Regions from separate parts of the Streptomyces sp. NPDC012474 genome, predicted to be linked through region 2. Evidence: riboswitches for the same ligand, from Rfam matches in the RefSeq annotation. Region 2 holds a riboswitch; each other region holds the start of a gene.
The links. A riboswitch is a leader RNA that binds a small molecule or an ion and turns the genes downstream of it on or off. The one in region 2 is predicted to bind cobalamin.

Region 1 (4,201 bases), on a different contig from region 2:
CCTCCTCCACGGTCCAGGTGTTCTTGATGGCGTCCCGGTAGCGCTCGTAGAAGTCCGGGTAGCGCATGGGGCGCAGGGTGAGCTCGAAGCCGGGGTCGAGAAGGTTCTGAGTCATAGCAGTCGGCGCGAAGCGCCGTCCTCCAGGGGTGGCGGTCGGGTGGCGGCTGGGAATTACTGGCAGGCCTCGCAGGACTCGGGGTTTTCCAGGGAGCAGGCGACCGCTTCGGGATCCGGGGTGGCCTGCGCGGGGACGGTGGCCTGGGCGGCGCGGGCGATGCGGGTCGCCGGGCGCGAGCGCAGGTAGTACGTCGTCTTCAGCCCGGACTTCCAGGCGTAGGCGTACATCGAGGAGAGTTTGCCGATGGTCGGCGTCTCCAGGAACAGGTTCAAGGACTGGGACTGGTCCAGGAACGGAGTCCTGGCCGCCGCCATGTCGATCAGGCCGCGCTGCGGGATCTCCCACGCCGTGCGGTACAGGGCGCGCACGTCCTCGGGGATCCAGGCGAAGTCCTGCACCGAGCCGCTGGCCTCGCGCAGGGCCTCCCGGCTGCGGGCGTCCCACACTCCGAGCCGCTTCAGCTCGTCCACCAGGTAGGAGTTGACCTGGAGGAACTCGCCCGACAGCGTCTCGCGCTTGAACAGGTTGGACACCTGCGGCTCGATGCACTCGTACACGCCCGCGATCGAGGCGATGGTGGCCGTGGGGGCGATCGCGAGGAGCAGCGAGTTGCGCATGCCGGTCGTGGCGACGCGCTCCCGCAGGGCCGCCCAGCGCTCGGGCCAGGTCAACTCCACGTCGTAGTGGTCGGGGTGCAGCACGCCCCGGGCCGTGCGGGTCTTCTCCCAGGCCGGCAGCGGGCCGTTGCGCTCGGCCAGGTCGGCGGAGGCCTCGTACGCGGCGAGCATGATCCGCTCGGCGATGCGGGTGGAGAGGGCCCTGGCCTCGGGCGAGTCGAAGGGCAGGCGCAGTTTGAAGAAGACGTCCTGGAGGCCCATCGCGCCGAGGCCTACCGGGCGCCAGCGGGCGTTGGAGCGGCCCGCCTGCTCGGTCGGGTAGAAGTTGATGTCGACGACCCGGTCGAGGAAGGTCACGGCCGTACGGACGGTCTCGTCCAGCCGCTCCCAGTCCAGGTCGCCGGTCGATGTGTCGACAAAGGAACCCAGATTGACCGAGCCCAGGTTGCAGACCGCCGTCTCGCCGTCGCTGGTGACCTCCAGGATCTCCGTGCAGAGGTTCGAGGAGTGGACGACGTGACCCGGCTCGGCCGTCTGGTTGGCGGTGCGGTTGGCGGCGTCCTTGAAGGTCATCCAGCCGTTGCCGGTCTGCGCGAGGGTGCGCATCATGCGGCCGTACAGCTCACGGGCGGGCAGGGTCTTGCGCGCCAGGCCCTCCGCCTCGGCCGCCCGGTACGCGGCGTCGAACTCCTCGCCCCACAGGTCGACCAGCTCGGGCACGTCCGAGGGGGAGAACAGCGACCACTGCGCGTCGGCGTTCACGCGCCGCATGAACTCGTCCGGCACCCAGTGCGCCAGGTTCAGGTTGTGCGTGCGGCGGGCGTCCTCGCCGGTGTTGTCGCGCAGCTCCAGGAACTCCTCGATGTCGGCGTGCCAGGTCTCCAGGTAGACCGCGGCGGCGCCCTTGCGACGACCGCCCTGGTTCACGGCGGCGACCGAGGCGTCGAGGGTCTTCAGGAACGGGACGATGCCGTTGGAGTGGCCGTTGGTGCCGCGGATCAGGGAACCGCGGGCGCGGATGCGGGAGTACGCGAGTCCGATGCCGCCGGCGTGCTTCGACAGCCGGGCCACCTGGTGGTACCGGTCGTAGATGGAGTCCAGCTCGTCCTTGGGGGAGTCGAGGAGGTAGCAGGACGACATCTGCGGGTGCCGCGTGCCGGAGTTGAAGAGGGTGGGGGAGGAGGGGAGGTAGTCGAGGCGGCTCATGAGCCCGTAGAGGGCGGCGACTTCGTCGACGGAGCGGAGGGTGTCGTCCTCGGCGAGACCGGCGGCGACGCGCAGCATGAAGTGCTGGGGCGTCTCGACGACCTTGCGGGTGATGGGGTGCCGGAGCAGGTAGCGGCTGTGCAGCGTGCGCAGGCCGAAGTAGCCGAAGCGGTCGTCGGCGCCGGTGTCGACGAGCGCGTCGAGCCGCGCCGCGTGCAGCCGGACGAACGCGGCGGTCCGGTCGGCGATGAGGCCTTCGCGGTGGCCGGTCCGGACGGACTCGGTGAACGACGTGACGCCCTGCGAGGCGGCCTCTTCGCGGATGCCGATGGTCAGCAGCCGGGCGGCCAGCCGGGAGTAGGCGGGGTCCTCGGAGATCAGACCGGCCGCGGCCTCCGTCGCCAGCTCCCGCAACTCGCTCTCGTCCGCCTGCGCGGACCGGCCGCGCAGCGCGGCGGCGGCGACCCGGCCGGGCTCGGTGTCGGGGAGGTCGGCGGTCAGCTCGGTCAGGGTCCGCAGCAGCGCGGCACCGGGGGCATCGTGCTCTTCTTCGGTGGCTGAGACCGGTTCGGCTGGCGCGATGGTCACGTGGGGCTCTCCCTCGCTCGGCACGGGGGCCTCGTCGAGGGCAGGGGGCAGCACGCGAGCGCACGCGGCGTCGCGTCCACCGGCCCATTCCACGAGGCCCGGACGTCGGGGCACACCGGCCGGTGGCCGGGTGCGCTGTCGGCAGGTCCTCGGACTGACACCCATGCGCATATACGGGCATGGGTACACCGTTGCGGGACAGTTCCGGATTCGCACCGGATTCCCCTGCGGCGGCAGCGAGCATGAGCATACATCTTGTGTTGGGTTCCGGTGACACCCCCAGATGTTGTGTCGCGGTGGTTTCAGGGCGTCAACTCCACGCGACAGCGGGCCGCCGTGAATCCTTCTCACGGCGGCCCGCTGCGGGCTGTGTGGGGTTGTTCCGCGGCTTCCCGCGCCCCTAGTGGGCGCTACCGGCTGTGGCAGGCGGGAGTTCGACCTCGACCCCCGGGTCGCCCGCGTCGGCCGTGTAGTCCTCCGGCTTGGTCTCGTCGATGCCGTCGGGGGCCTTCAGGGCCCTCAGGACGAAGGTCAGGACCACCGTCACCACCACGTTCAGGACGAACGCCGTGAGGCCGATGTAGCCGATCTCCCCGATGCCCGGGATCTCCTTCGCGGAGCCGCCGAAGTGCTTCTGGGTCGGGGAGGCCACGCCGTACGCGGCGACCGTGCCGTAGACCATGCCGACCGCCCAGCCCGCGAGCAGGGCCCAGCGGTGGAACCAGCGGGTGAACAGGCCGCCGACCAGGGCCGGGAAGGTCTGCAGGATCCAGATGCCGCCCAGCAGCTGGAAGTTGATGGCGACCGTCTTGTCCATGGTGAGGACGAAGGCCAGGGCGCCGACCTTCACCAGCAGCGACACCAGCTTGGAGACCTTGGTCTCCTGCGCGGGAGTCGCGTCCGGCTTGATGAAGTCCTTGTAGATGTTGCGGGTGAAGAGGTTCGCGGCCGCGATGGACATGATGGCCGCGGGCACCAGCGCACCGATGCCGATCGCCGCGAACGCCACGCCCGCGAACCAGTCCGGGAACATCGTCTCGAACAGCTGCGGGATCGCCAGCTGCCCGTTCTGCACCTTGATCCCGGCCGCGATCGCCATGAAACCGAGCAGGGCCAGCAGACCCAGCATCAGCGAGTACAGCGGCAGGATCGTGGTGTTGCGCCGGATCACCTCACGGCTCTTCGAGGAGAGCGTCGCCGTGATCGAGTGCGGGTACATGAAGAGGGCCAGGGCGGAGCCCAACGCCAGCGTGGCGTACGTCCACTGACCCGCCTCGGCCGGCACCAGCGAGCCGCGCGGGGCGCCCGTCGCCGGGTTGGTCTGGCTGTACGCCTCGCTCGCCTTGGCGAAGATGTCGTCGAAGCCGCCCAGCTTGATCGGGATGTAGATGATCGCCACCGCGATGACGATGTAGATCAGCGTGTCCTTCACGAACGCGATGAGCGCGGGGGCCCGCAGACCCGACGAGTACGTGTACGCCGCCAGCACGCCGAACGCGATCAGCAGCGGCAGGTCCTTGATGAACCAGTTGGTGTTCTCGCCGCCGCCGACGCCCATCACGTCCAGCACGGCCTGGATGCCGACCAGTTGGAGCGCGATGTAGGGCATCGTCGCCAGGATGCCGGTGAGCGCCACCGCCAGCGACAGGCCCTTCGAGCCGAAGCGGCCGCG
Region 2 (4,201 bases):
GGCCGTGAAGCGGACGGAGACCCGCGCCTCCGGCACCAGGACGCGCAGGGTGCCGTCATAGCCGCGCCCGGCGAGTCCGGCCTGGAGACGGGCGGCACGGTCGAAGGCCCGGACGAACGCGGTGGCGCCGAGCCCGGCCAGGGAACGCCACTCAGCGGCCCGGCTGGTGTGACCGAGCCGGGCCGCCTGGGCCTCCCGGATGCGGCGCACGGAGTCCAGCAGCAGGAAGCTCATCCGGTACGTCACCAGCGCCACGTCGACGACCGGCGCGGGGATCCCCGCCCGGACCAGGCGGGGCAGCAGGTCGGACATGGGTGTGGTGAAGGCGAACAGCAGCACGCCCAGCGAGGCCGCCGAGGTCCGCAGCAGCAACTCCCCGGCCCGCACCGGCCCGTCCCCGGCGAGGGAGACGAACCCCCCGGGCCCGCCCACCCGGACGAGCAGCGTGAGCGCGCCGGTCGCGCAGAAGCCCAGCGGCACCCGGTAGGCCCGCCACAGCCGCCGCCCGGGCACACCGGCCGGCCCCAGCAGCACCGCCAGGGCGGTCAGGAGTACCAGGGCCGCACCCGGCCAGGGCGGCAGGGAGATCGCGAGCACGGTGAGGCCGAGCCCGAGCACGGCCTTGTCCACGGGATGACGGCGGCGCCAGCGGCTGCTGTGCGCCGCCGCGTCGATCGGCAGCACCGGGCTCAGTCCCGTTCCGCCGCGGACTTCCCTGCGGCGCCGGCGGGTGCGCTGCCGGCCTGCCGTTCCGGCGCCCGCCGTTCGCCTTCCCGGTCCAGCGCCCGCTGCTCGCCCTGCCGGCGGCACCGGCGCAGGCCGAAGTAGTAGGCGAGGACTCCGGCGCCGAGGGCCGCCTGGAGGGAGAACAGCGCCGACTCGATCTCGCCGGACGGTGGCTCGTACAGCGGCGAGAACCACGGCTCGTAGTCCGGCTTCAGCTCGGTGATCGCCGTCTCGGCCTCGGCGTCGGCGCCCGTGAACGGCTCCTTCTTGTGGTCACCGAGGCCCAGCGCCAGGGGCAGCACGGCCAGCGCGGCCACCGCGAACAGCAGCACCAGGTTGATCTTCGTGTTCCTGCTCATCGGGACACCGCCTCGCTCTCGGTCCGGGACTGCTTCCTGGAGAGGAGCACGCCCAGCCGGGTCAGTTCGCCCTTGCTGGACTGCACCAGCAGCCGCATCACGAGCACGGTCAGCAGACCCTCACTCACCGCGAGCGGGATCTGGGTGACGGCGAAGATGGAACCGAACTTGGCGAGCGCGCCCAGGAATCCGCTGCCCGGGTCGGGGAAGGCGAGCGCCAGCTGCACGCTGGTGACGCAGTAGGTGGAGAGGTCGGCGACGAAAGCGCCGGAGAACACCGCGACCATCAGCGGCGCGTTGGAGCGCCGCAGCAGCGCGTAGACGGCGTATCCGGCCCAGGGCCCGACGATCGCCATGGAGAAGACGTTGGCGCCGAGCGTGGTCAGGCCGCCGTGCGCGAGCAGCAGCGCCTGGAAGAGCAGGGTGATGGTGCCCAGTACCGCCATGATGGGCGGCCGGAACAGGATGGCTCCGAGGCCCGTGCCGGTGGGGTGCGAGCAACTGCCGGTGACGGACGGCAGCTTCAGGGCGGACAGGACGAACGTGAAGGCGCCGGACGCCCCGAGGAGCAGGGTGCTCTCGGGGTGCTCGCGCACTTCACGGGTGAGCGACCGGACTCCGTGGACGACGAACGGCGCCGACGCGGCGCCCCAGGCGACCGCGTGCGCCGGAGGAAGGAAACCCTCGGCTATGTGCATGGCTCAGCAGACCCTCTCCAGCACCTCGTGGATGGTTGACGCGCCTTGGCCGGTCTCCTGGCTGACGGGTACCACCGCCCGTACTCCGCCTTCCCGGGCCGCAAGGACCCAGTGGCTGCCCGTTCAGGGGCTGGAGCCGGACTTCCCGATTCACAGTGGCGAGGGCCGCACCGGCATCACACCGGATTTCCCGTTCACCAAGGCCTGGTGACAATAAGGCCGGGGTAAGGGCGATGACAAGCCGCCCAAGGGGCGCGCGAGGGGGCGCCCGCTCGCACACCGGCGCATCCCCCGGCTGATCCACGTGCTCCGGGCCTCAGGTGCAAGGACCTTCGGGGCCCGCGGTCAGTCGTCACCCCCGTCGTCGCCCCCGTCGCCGCCGTCGTCGCCCTGACCGTCCTCCCCGGCCTGGACCGGCTTCTCCGGCTGCGGCTGCTCCGGTCCGGGGTCGCCCGTCCCCTGCTCCGGAGTCGCGGCGCCGGTCGCCGGTGGGGGAGGGGTGGGGGAGGCGGGCGGCGTGGACGGGGTGACCTCGGCCACGGTGCCGCTGGTCGGTGTGGTGGCGATCTGCCGGCCGGCCTCCGGGTCGGAGGTGACGGGCGGGGCGGAGTCGCCGGACGGGGTGGCCGCAGGGTTGCTCGTGGTCGGGGACGCGTCGGGTTCCGTGCCCTCGGCGGTCGTGTCGGGCGAGAACCAGCGCATGCCGAGGAGCATCGCGGCGAGGAACAGCGCCGCTGCGGCGGCCGTCGCGGCCACTCTCGACCTGCTGCCGAGCCCGCCGCGCCCGCGGGAGCGGCCCGAACGCCCCGCCTGGGCCGCCCGGGCCGCGGTGCGGTGCCCCGTGGTCGCCGGCAGCGCGTACGTGGTCGGGTGGCTGGTCTCGGCGGCAGCGTACGGGGCGGGCCCGGCGTGCGCCGGCGCGGACGAGGGGTTCGGCCGCAGCGGCGGTGAGACCTCCGGCAGCGGCTCGGGCAGACCCCGCCAGGCGCCCCCGGCGAACCACTCGGCGGCCTGCTCCGCGGTGGGCCGGTCCTCGGGCTGCTTGGCGAGCAGTCCGAGGAGGTAGTTCTCGAACGCCGGGGGAAGGCCGGCGACGCCGAGCTCGCGGGGCGGCACGGGTGCCGAGTCGAGATGCTGGTGCAGCAGGGCGACGGCGGTGTCGGCCTGGAACGGCGGGCGGCCGCTGAGGAGCTGGTAGAGCACGCAGCCCAGGGAGTACATGTCGGAGGCGGGCCCCGCGGGCTTTCCCAGGGCCCGTTCGGGCGCGAGGTAGAGGCCGGTGCCGATGATCTGGCCGGTGGCGGTGAGCGCGGCGCCGGGATCGTCGAGGAAGCGCGCGATGCCGAAGTCGCCGATCTTCAGCGTGCCGTGGGCGTCCAGCAGCAGGTTGGCGGGTTTGACGTCCCGGTGCACGATGCCCTGCCCGTGCGCGGCGGCGAGCCCCGCGGACGCCTGCGCGGCGAGACGGGCCACCTGCTCGGCGGGCAGCCTGCCGGAGTTGGACAGCACCCCGGCGAGGCTGTCGCCCTCGACCAGCTCCATCACCAGGTACAGCCGGTTGTCGTACTCGCCGAAGTCCAGGACGCCGACCACGTTGGGGTGGTTGAGACGCCCGGCGGTCTGCGCCTCCAGACGGAACCGGGAGGTCGCCGTGGCGTCGGTGTCCTGGGGCAGCAGCAGCTTGAGGGCCACCGCTCTGGCGAGCGTCTCGTCGTACGCACGCCAGACCTCTCCCATTCCACCGCGCCCGATCTCAACATCCAGCCGGTAGCGGCCAGCTAGCAGCACTCGTCCTCGTCTCATGCGTGTGGGAAGGTCGTTGCCGCAGGCCGAACTCCCCGCTTTCGAACGGGGGTTGGTGGGGGGTTCCGCAGCCGACTAAGGATACTGGCGTGGCGTGGCCGCCGATCGCCGCAACGGTGTCCTCGAAGGGTGCGGTCTCGGAAATCCCGGAGCGAGGAGGTCGCCCGCCGGAGTGAAGGTCCCGCGCGCCCCGTTGCCGTGGGCGCCGGCGCCGCCTCAAGCCGCCGCGCCCGCTCCCTTCTCCCGGCGCGGCAGCACCACCACCGCCAGGGCCGGTACGGCCGCGAGGACCAGCCACGGCACGGCGGCCGGCAGTCCCAGGTCGAGCAGGAAGCCGGTGGCGGCGCTGCCGGCCAGGACGATCAGCCCGGAGACGGACGACAGCGCACCCATGTAGAGCCCGAGCCGGCCCTCCTCGGCGAGGTCGGGCACCCAGGCGCGGGCGGCGGGCACGACCAGCATCTGCCCCACGGTGAGCAAGATCACGAAACCGGCGGCCGGCAGCAGCCCGGAGGTGCCCGTCCAGCCGGCCGGGCGGGCCGCGGCCACCACCACGAATCCGGACGCGATCAGCAGCAGCCCCGCGCTCATGGAGCGGCGCAGGTCGAGCCGGTC
Region 3 (4,201 bases), on a different contig from region 2:
ATGCCCCGGTCCGGGCGCCCGCGCAGACGGCGTGCGGCGCGCAGCCGCTGGACGTCGGCGATCAGGCTCGGGGCGAAGGTGAGGGCGACGACGACCGCGACGCCCATCTCGTACAGGGCGCCCGGGAGGGACTTGAGGAGACGGGAGGGGTTGGCGAGGGCGTTCGCGGCGCCCACGCAGATGAGGAGGGTGGCCAGCCGCAGACCGTCGTACAGGGCGAAGGTGAGGGCCTCCGCGGTCACCTCGCCGCCGAGCCGGATGCCCTGGGCCCAGGCGGGGAGGGGCACTTCGGGGAGGGTGAGGAGGGTGTGCGTGCCCGGGATGGGGGAGCCGAGCACGATCGCGAAGACGAGGCGGATGAGGATCACGGCGAGGGCGAGTTTGACGAAGGCGCCGTAGGAGCGGGACCACGGGGTGTCGGGGCGGCGGGTGGCCACGACGTAGGCGGAGACCGTGATGAGGAGGGCGAGGAGCAGGGGGTTGGTGGTGCGGGTGGCGGCGGTGCCGAGGGCCAGCGCCCAGAGCCACCAGGCGCCGGGGTGCAGTTGGGCACGGTTCCGGCGCCGGATACCGCTAGCCACGCCGTCGTACCTGCCAGATCGCCGCCCCTCCCAGGAGCACCACCACGGCGATACCCGCGACCAGGCCCAGGGACGGCCCGCCGTCCGACGGGGAGCTCTTCTCCGCCGCAGGCTGCTGCTTCTGGGAGACCTGTTCGCCGCAGCCCTTCTCCGGATAGCCCGATATCGCACACAGGAGGGCGTTGGTGTCGTAACGCAGTGGCTTGGCCACCGCCGCCAGGGCCTCGGCCGTCGTCGCGTCGGGGGAGACCCGGGCGCAGGCCGTGCGGGCGGCGGGCGGGGATTCACCCCCCGGGGCGTCCGAGGGGGTGCCGAAGTCGATGACCAGGGCCACCCGCTTCCTGCCCTCCAGCGCGGGCGTCTTCGCGCAGATCGACGCGAAGTCGGCCGTGCCGCGCGGCCGGACCGCGCTCGCGGAGTCCTCGCTCACCGCGAAGCGGAAGCCCTGGACGTCGCCATCGGAGGGGCGGGCCAGGGACGGGCCCTGGGTGGCGTAGACCCAGCGGCCGGCGTCGCGCTCCCAGAACGACCAGTACCGGTAACCGGCGGCCTGGGCCTGGCCCGCCCCCGTGCACAGCAGGAGCGCGGCCAGGAGGAGGAGAAGGGCCCTGCGGATCACAGCTGCCGCTGCTTCTTGCGGCCGGTGAACAGGAACCCGATGCCGATGCCGGCGACCAGGCAGACGCCGACGTACCACCAGACCCCGAAGAAGTCCGAGCCGGAGTCCTCCTTCTCGTCCGAGGCGTTTGTCTTGGTCTTCTCGGCGGTCTGAGGGGCCGGGCCCGTCGCGCCCAGCTGCTTGACGAGGTCCGCGCCGCCGAAGTCACGCGGGTTCGTGCCCGTCGCGTGGGCGGCGAAGATCAGCTGGGCGTAGGCGGCCGGGCCGCTCTGCGCGGCCCAGGACGCGGAGTTCTTCTCCAGCCACCGCACGGCCTTCTCCGCCTGCTCGGTGTCCCCCCGCGCGGCGAGCGCGACGACCGCGTCGGCGGTGTTGCCGAAGTCGGGCTGCGGCTCGGCACCGGCCAGGGCGGACATGAGGTGGTTGCCGTCCTTGGCGAGGGCGGCGGTGAGGTAGCCCGCGCCGTTCGCCGCCGCCTGCTGTGGCGTCGCGGCCTTCTCGCAGGTCGCGTCGGACTTCTCGCCGGGTTCGACGACCATGCCCTTGCCCAGCGTGCCGAGCACACCGGCCGCCGTGGCGTCCGCGTTGGCGGCGAGCTTGCCCTTCTTGTCCGGCTGGAACGCGAAGGCGCCGTCGCCGTCCCCGCCACACGGCAGGGCGAGCTTCAGCAGCGCGTCGTGGGGCGACCTGCCGTCCTTCTCGACCTGCTCCGGCTTCTCGCCCGCGGCGGCGAGCGCGCCTATGACGACCGACGTCGAGTTGGTGTCGCTGGCCCCGCCGGGCGAGTAGCCCCAGCCGCCGTCCTCGTTCTGGACGGACTTCAGCCAGCCGACGGCCTTGCGCGTGGTGTCGTCGTGCCCGCCGAGCGCGGCCAGGGCCTGCACGGCCGCCGACGTGGCGTTGGTGTCGAGCATGGTCTTGGCGTCGCACGCGGTGGTGGGATCGGAGCGGTAGGAGGCGAAGCCGCCGTCCTCGCACTGCTGCCGTGTCAGCCACTCAACGGACTTCGCCGCCGGCTTCACACCCACGGTGTCCTGCGCGAGCAGCGCGAGCGACTGACGCCAGACGCCGTCGAACTTCGGGTCCTTGTCGCCGTACAGGGCGGAGGGGAACGCCTGGGACGGCGACGGGGACGGGTCGGCGGCGGCCGGGGTGGCGGCGCCGATCACGGCGACGGCGGCCAGGACCGCGGCGCTGCGGCGGACGTTCATGATCGGCGGGTGCCTCTCCCTGTGGGGGAGCCGGGCAGCACGGGACATCCCGGCGGCTCGGCTCCGTAAACCTCGACGGTGCCGCGCACCGGCGGTCTGCCGGGCACGTGAGCCGGTCACGAAACCGTACGAGGCGATCCGGCTCACCGCCGCGGTGGACGGTTTCACGGTTGCGGGTCAGCGCCGGAATTGCACCGGCTTCCCCCCGTACGGTGTGATGACGACCCGCTTACTGTACCTGCACGTGAAATTCGGCCGAGGGGGCGGCCGGGCTGCCGCCGGGGTGCCGACGTGCCCCGCTGTCGGCCCGGCCGATGCCCCCGCTCCTCGCGTTGCCCTGCGCTTGCGCCGTCTTCACGCCGCCGCGTACGTCACCGGGTCGCTCCCCGGCACCGCTTCCGCCCGGCCCAGCTTCACCAGCCGCCGCAGATGCGCCTCGGCCTCCGAGACGGCGATGGTGCGGGAACCGTACGGGATCTGGTCCCAGGGGCGGTTCCACTCCATGCGCTCGGCGAGCTGCCAGGGAGTGAGGGGCTCGGCGAGCAGCGCGAGCAGGGCGGTCAGGCGGGACTCGTGGTGGGTGAGCAACTCGCGTATGCGGGCGGCGGCGTCCGGGAACGGGTGCTGGTGGGCCGGGAGGACCTCGGCGGGGGCCAGCCGGCCGACGCGCTCCAGGGAGTCGAGGTAGTCGCCCAGGGGGTCGGTGACAGTGGTCTCTTCGGGGTCCTCGTACAGGCCGATGTGCGGGGTGATGCCGGGCAGCAGGTGGTCGCCGGAGAACAGGCGGCCACGGCCAGGGAGCTGGGCCGGGTGGGTCTCCTCCAGGTGGAGGCAGACGTGGCCCGGTGTGTGCCCCGGGGTCCAGATCGCGCGCAGGCGGCGGCCGGGCAGCTCCAGGAGTTCGCCGGGGACGATGTCGCGGTCGGGCAGGGCGGGGGAGAGGCCGGGCAGGGCGCGGGACCGGGGCGCCCGCAGCGGGGCGATGTGCTCCTCGGGAGCGCCGGCCGCGGCGAGCTTGGCCACCATGTAGGAGAACCAGCGCTCGGGACGGGCCTCCCGGGTCCGCCGTACGACCGCGGTGTCCGCCGCGTGCATCGCGATCCACGCGCCCGACGCCTCACGGACCCGGCCGGACAGGCCGTGGTGGTCCGGGTGGTGGTGGGTGATGACCACACCGTGGATCTCGGCCGCCGAGGTGCCGCAGGCCATGAGGCCCTGGGCGAGGGTGTCCCAGGACTCCGGGTCGTCCCAGCCGGTGTCGATCAGCACCGGGCCGCGGTCGGTGTCGACGACGTACACCAGCGTGTGGCCGAGCGGGTTGTCCGGGATCGGGACCCGGAGGGACCGGACGCCTCCGCCGTGGTCGGTCACCTGTGTCATGGGCTCCCCTGTCGCCGGCTCCCCGTCACTATAACTAGAACGGGTTACAGCGAGGAGTCTCCTCGTGGTGCGCGGTCCGTGGACTCCTCGGGGCGGGGCTGGTATCAGTGGGCTTACCTGATGCATCGTCAGAGAGCGTCCCCGGGGAGGCAGTCGGCCATGACCGAGCTCGTGGAACACGGACAGCTGTTCATCGGCGGGGAGTTGACCGACCCCCTGGGCCAGGACGTCATCGAGGTGGTCTCACCGCACACCGAGGAGGTCATCGGGCGCGTCCCGCACGCCTCGACGGCGGATGTGGACCGGGCCGTGGCGGCGGCCCGGCGGGCGTTCGACGAGGGGCCCTGGCCGCGCATGAGCCTCGACGAGCGGATCGAGGTCGTGGGCCGGATCAAGGACGCCATCGCCCT
Region 4 (4,201 bases), on a different contig from region 2:
GCGCGCGACCGTACGGCGGGGCAGATCGCCCAGCGGTGTGCCGTCGAGGGTGACGACTCCGCAGGTCGGTGTGAGCAGCCCGGCCAGCAGCCGCAGCAGGGTGGATTTGCCGGAGCCGTTGGGGCCGAGGACGCCGACCGTGGAGCCGGTCTCCGGCGCGAGGGCGACGCCGTCCAGGATGAGATGCCCGTCGGCACGGCGGCTGACCCGGTCGGCCCGCAGCCCGGTTCCCGCCGGGGCGTCCGCGCAGCTCACCGTGCCCTCCTCGTCCGGTACAGCACCGCCACGAACGCCGGCACCCCGATCAGCGACGTCACGACCCCCACCGGAACCTCCTGTGGTTCGAGGACCGTCCGGGCGAGGGTGTCCACCCACACCAGGAACACCGCTCCCGCGAGGGCGGTGACCGGCAGCAGCCGCGCGTGCCCCGGGCCGGTCAGTGCCCGGGCGGCGTGCGGCAGGACCAGTCCCACGAAGCCGATCGCGCCGGCCGAGCTGACCAGCGCGGCCGTGAGCAGGGCCGTGACACACAGCAGCACCAGGCGGGTGCGGGCGACGGACACCCCGAGCGCGGCCGCCGCGTCCTGCCCGAAGGCGAAGGCGTCGAGGGTGCGGGCGTGGGACAGGCACACCACCAGCGCCACGGCCAGCACGGCCAGGCACAGCCACACGTCGGTCCAGCCGACGCCGCCGAGTGATCCGAGGAGCCAGAACAGCACGCCGCGGGTCGTCTCGGCATCGGCGGAGGTCATCACGACGAACGAGGTGAGGGCCGAGAAGAGCTGCATGGCGGCGACACCCGCGAGGACGACCCGGTCGGTGGTACCGCCGAGGGTGTGGCTGAGCAGCAGCACCAGCGCGAACGACAGCAGGGCGCCGAGGAACGCGCCCGCGGACACCGAGAGGGCACCGCCGCCCGCGCCGAGCACGACCACCAGGACCGCTCCGGTGGAGGCGCCCGAGGACACCCCGAGCACGAAGGGGTCGGCGAGCGGGTTGCGCAGCAGCGACTGCATCACCGCCCCGCAGACGGCGAGACCGGCTCCGCACACGGCCGCGAGCAGGGTGCGGGGCAGCCGCAGCTGCCAGACGATCCCGTCCCGGATCGGCGTCAGCTCCGGGTCGCCGAGGCCGAGGCGGGCCGCCACGACGGACCACACGTCGGCGACCCTGATGTCGGCGGGACCGATGGTGATGGCCACGGCGAGGGAGGCGACGAGCGCGATCGCCCCGGCCGCGCCCAGAGCGAGCCCGTTCCCCCGCCGGGGCCGGGCCCCGGCACCCGGCACACTCCCGGCGGTCACTTCACCAGCCCGAACCGGCGCAGCCCGGCGGCCACCCGCTCCACGCCCTCGACCGTGCGGATGGTCGGGTTCATGGCCTGTCCGCTGAGCAGCACGTACCGCTTGTGCCGGACGGCGTCCATGTTCCTGGTGACCGGATTGGACTCCAGGAAGGCGATCTTCCGCGCGGCGGACTCGGCGGTCTGGGACCTGCGGGTCAGATCGCCGATGACGAGGACGTCGGGGTCGCGGTCGGCGACCGTCTCCCAGTTGATCTGCGGCCACTCCTCGTGCGTGTCGTCGAAGACGTTCTTCGCACCGAGGGCGCGGGTGATGATGCCGGGCGCTCCGCAACAGCCCGCCATGTAGGGCGACTCGGAGTTCGCGAACCAGTAGAGGAGGGTGACGTCGGAGGCGTCGGCGCCCGCCGTGGCCTTTTGCATGCGCTGACGGAGGGAGGCCACGAGCGTGTCGCCGCGTTCCTGCACCCCGAACACGGTCGCGAGGTCCCGTACCTCGCCGTAGACGGTGTCGATGCCCAGGGCCTTGTCGCGTGCGCCGTCGCCGCCGCCCGAGTTGTCCTTGCCGGCACAGTCGGACGGGGAGACGTAGGTGGGCACGCCGAGCTTCTCGAACTGCTCGCGGGTGGCGACGCCGCCCTTGCCGAGGGTGGAGACGAAGGACGCGGCGACGAAGTCGGGTTCGGTGTCCAGGACGCGCTCGAAGGACGGGGTGTTGTCGGCGATGCGCGGCACCTCGGCTTCGGCCTTCCCCAACCCCTTCATCACGGGGTCGGTCCAGGTGGCCGTGCCCACGAGGCGGTCGGCCAGGCCGAGGGAGAGCAGGATCTCGGTGGTGCCCTGGTTGAGGGACACGGCGTGCTGCGGCGGGGCCGCGACACGGACCTCGTGCCCGCAGTTGGTGAGGGTGACGGCAGGCTTGGCGTCGGTGGACGCGGTGCCGCCGCAGCCGGTCAGGAGCAGGGAGCCGGCCGCGAGCAGGACGGCGGCACGGGCGGGTCGGGCGAGGGGCACGGAAAACCAGTCCTCAGGCGTCGAGGGCCCATTCGCGGAGCCCGGTCGTACGGTGCTCCCCCGCCGCACGCGGCCGCGGGGGCCGCCAGCAGGTCTTCGGACTCGGGTTCATCCGGATCGGGGCGCCTTCCCGGACGTCCGCGAGGGAGTCCAGTGGCCGAGGCCCCGCCCGTCCCCCTCACCGCTGCGCGTCAGTTCCGGATTCACACCGGATTCCCTGACCCACGTACATGGGTTCGACTGGCCTCGGCAAGTTATCACGGAGGTCCCGGGGAATCACCGCGCGTCCCGCGTTGTTGCCCGGAGAGCAGCTCGTCCACGACTCTCGAGGAGGCCGCCGGTGTACGGCGACGAGGCAACGGTCCGCAGGATCCTCACCGAGCTGGGCGACACCTGGGCCGTGGTGGGCCTGTCGTCGAACCGGCAGCGGGCGGCGTACGGTGTGGCCGCCGTGCTCCAGCGCTTCGGCAAGCGCGTCGTGCCGGTGCATCCGAAGGCGGAGACGGTGCACGGGGAGAAGGGGTACGCGAGCCTGGCGGACATCCCCTTCGACGTGGACGTCGTCGACGTGTTCGTGAACAGCGACCTCGCCGGGGCCGTCGCGGACGAGGCGGTCACCAAGGGCGCGAAGGGCGTCTGGTTCCAGCTGGGTGTCATCGACGAGGCGGCGTACGACCGGACCCGCGCGGCGGGCCTGGAGATGGTGATGGACCGCTGCCCGGCGATCGAGATCCCACGGCTGTCTCATCACCGCGTACAGGAATCCTGAAGCGTTCCCCAGGAAACACCCGCACCGGGTCAAGGGTGCACAACTCGTCTCCTGCGACCGGCCGGCCGATTCCTAACCTGAGGCCTCTTGCTCCCCGGACTCCCCGAGTTCGTCTTCGAGAGGCCCCGTATCCATGGAAAGAGACGGCCTGCGCCGGGATGTCGGGCTGATCGGGCTCATGTGGGCGTCGGTCGGTTCCATCATCGGCTCGGGCCTGGCAGGGCGGCTTCGGCGGCCAGGGGCACCTCGGACTGTGGTGGGACATGCTGGTCGTCACGGTGTTCTCGCTGGCGGTCTACTACTGGGCGCGGGCCTCGGCCTCGCCGGCCGGGGAGATCGAGCGGAGCATCGAGGAGGTGCCCGTCGAGGAGGTGCCCGTCCACTGAGGCCGGCCTCCATAATGTGCGCATGACCCGCCCCGTTCCGCCGGCCAACTCCGGCGCGCCACAACGCTTTCCGGTCGTCGTCGTGGGTGCCGGTCCCGCGGGCCTGACCGTCGGCAACATCCTGCGGGCCGCGTCCGTGCACTGCCTGGTGCTGGAGACGGAGACCCGCGATGTCGTCGAACAGCGGCCGCGGGCCGGGGTCATCGAGGAATGGGCCGTACGCGGCCTGGAGAAGCGGGGCCTCGCCCGCACCTGCTGGACCGCGCGGAGCTGCACACCGCGTGCGAGTTCCGCTTCGACGGGGAGCGCTTCCGGTTCCCCTACGGCCGGCTGACGGGCAGTCACCACTTCGTCTACCCGCAGCCGTTGCTGGTGACGGACCTGGTGCGCGAGTACGCCGACGTCCGGGGCGGGCACATCCGCTTCGGGGTCCGTGACGTGCGGATCCACGACCTCGACACCGACCGGCCACGGGTGTCGTACACCTGCCCCGAGACGGGTGAACGCCAGGAAGTGCACTGCGACTTCGTCGCCGGCTGCGACGGGGCGCGCGGGGTGAGCCGGGCGTCGCTCCCGCCCGAGCGGGTCCGGATCGCGCGCCACGACTACGGCATCGGCTGGCTGGCCCTGCTCGCCGAGGCGCCGCCGTCCGCCGACTGCGTGCTGTTCGGCTGCCACGCGCGCGGCTTCGCCGGCCAGATGCCCCGCAGCCCGGAGGTGACCCGCTAC

Region 1: linked by a shared signal. The riboswitch ahead of ACFY9S_RS21250 (ribonucleoside-diphosphate reductase subunit alpha) and the one ahead of ACFY9S_RS28440 (energy-coupling factor ABC transporter permease) in region 2 are both predicted to bind cobalamin.
Region 3: linked by a shared signal. The riboswitch ahead of ACFY9S_RS03770 (prenyltransferase/squalene oxidase repeat-containing protein) and the one ahead of ACFY9S_RS28440 (energy-coupling factor ABC transporter permease) in region 2 are both predicted to bind cobalamin.
Region 4: linked by a shared signal. The riboswitch ahead of ACFY9S_RS25550 (ABC transporter substrate-binding protein) and the one ahead of ACFY9S_RS28440 (energy-coupling factor ABC transporter permease) in region 2 are both predicted to bind cobalamin.

Annotation. Positions count from the first base shown of each region.
Region 1 covers NZ_JBIBEP010000009.1:172,633-176,833, forward strand. Annotated here, with positions in the region: gene ACFY9S_RS21245 (ribonucleotide-diphosphate reductase subunit beta) at 1-115, opposite strand, end outside; gene ACFY9S_RS21250 (ribonucleoside-diphosphate reductase subunit alpha) at 172-2,529, opposite strand; cobalamin riboswitch at 2,652-2,786, opposite strand; gene mctP (monocarboxylate uptake permease MctP) at 2,930-4,201, opposite strand, start outside.
Region 2 covers NZ_JBIBEP010000015.1:50,565-54,765, forward strand. Annotated here, with positions in the region: gene cbiQ (cobalt ECF transporter T component CbiQ) at 1-684, opposite strand, end outside; gene ACFY9S_RS28435 (energy-coupling factor ABC transporter substrate-binding protein) at 690-1,085, opposite strand; gene ACFY9S_RS28440 (energy-coupling factor ABC transporter permease) at 1,082-1,783, opposite strand; cobalamin riboswitch at 1,813-2,000, opposite strand; gene ACFY9S_RS28445 (protein kinase) at 2,129-3,520, opposite strand; gene ACFY9S_RS28450 (MFS transporter) at 3,803-4,201, opposite strand, start outside.
Region 3 covers NZ_JBIBEP010000001.1:841,094-845,294, forward strand. Annotated here, with positions in the region: gene ACFY9S_RS03760 (CbiQ family ECF transporter T component) at 1-581, opposite strand, end outside; gene ACFY9S_RS03765 (SCO2322 family protein) at 574-1,200, opposite strand; gene ACFY9S_RS03770 (prenyltransferase/squalene oxidase repeat-containing protein) at 1,197-2,411, opposite strand; cobalamin riboswitch at 2,522-2,660, opposite strand; gene ACFY9S_RS03775 (MBL fold metallo-hydrolase) at 2,766-3,791, opposite strand; gene ACFY9S_RS03780 (aldehyde dehydrogenase family protein) at 3,951-4,201, shown strand, end outside.
Region 4 covers NZ_JBIBEP010000012.1:198,685-202,885, forward strand. Annotated here, with positions in the region: gene ACFY9S_RS25540 (ATP-binding cassette domain-containing protein) at 1-255, opposite strand, end outside; gene ACFY9S_RS25545 (iron chelate uptake ABC transporter family permease subunit) at 252-1,304, opposite strand; gene ACFY9S_RS25550 (ABC transporter substrate-binding protein) at 1,301-2,317, opposite strand; cobalamin riboswitch at 2,387-2,577, opposite strand; gene ACFY9S_RS25555 (CoA-binding protein) at 2,658-3,086, shown strand; gene ACFY9S_RS25560 (hypothetical protein) at 3,350-3,472, shown strand; partial or broken gene ACFY9S_RS25565 (4-hydroxybenzoate 3-monooxygenase) at 3,495-4,201, shown strand, end outside.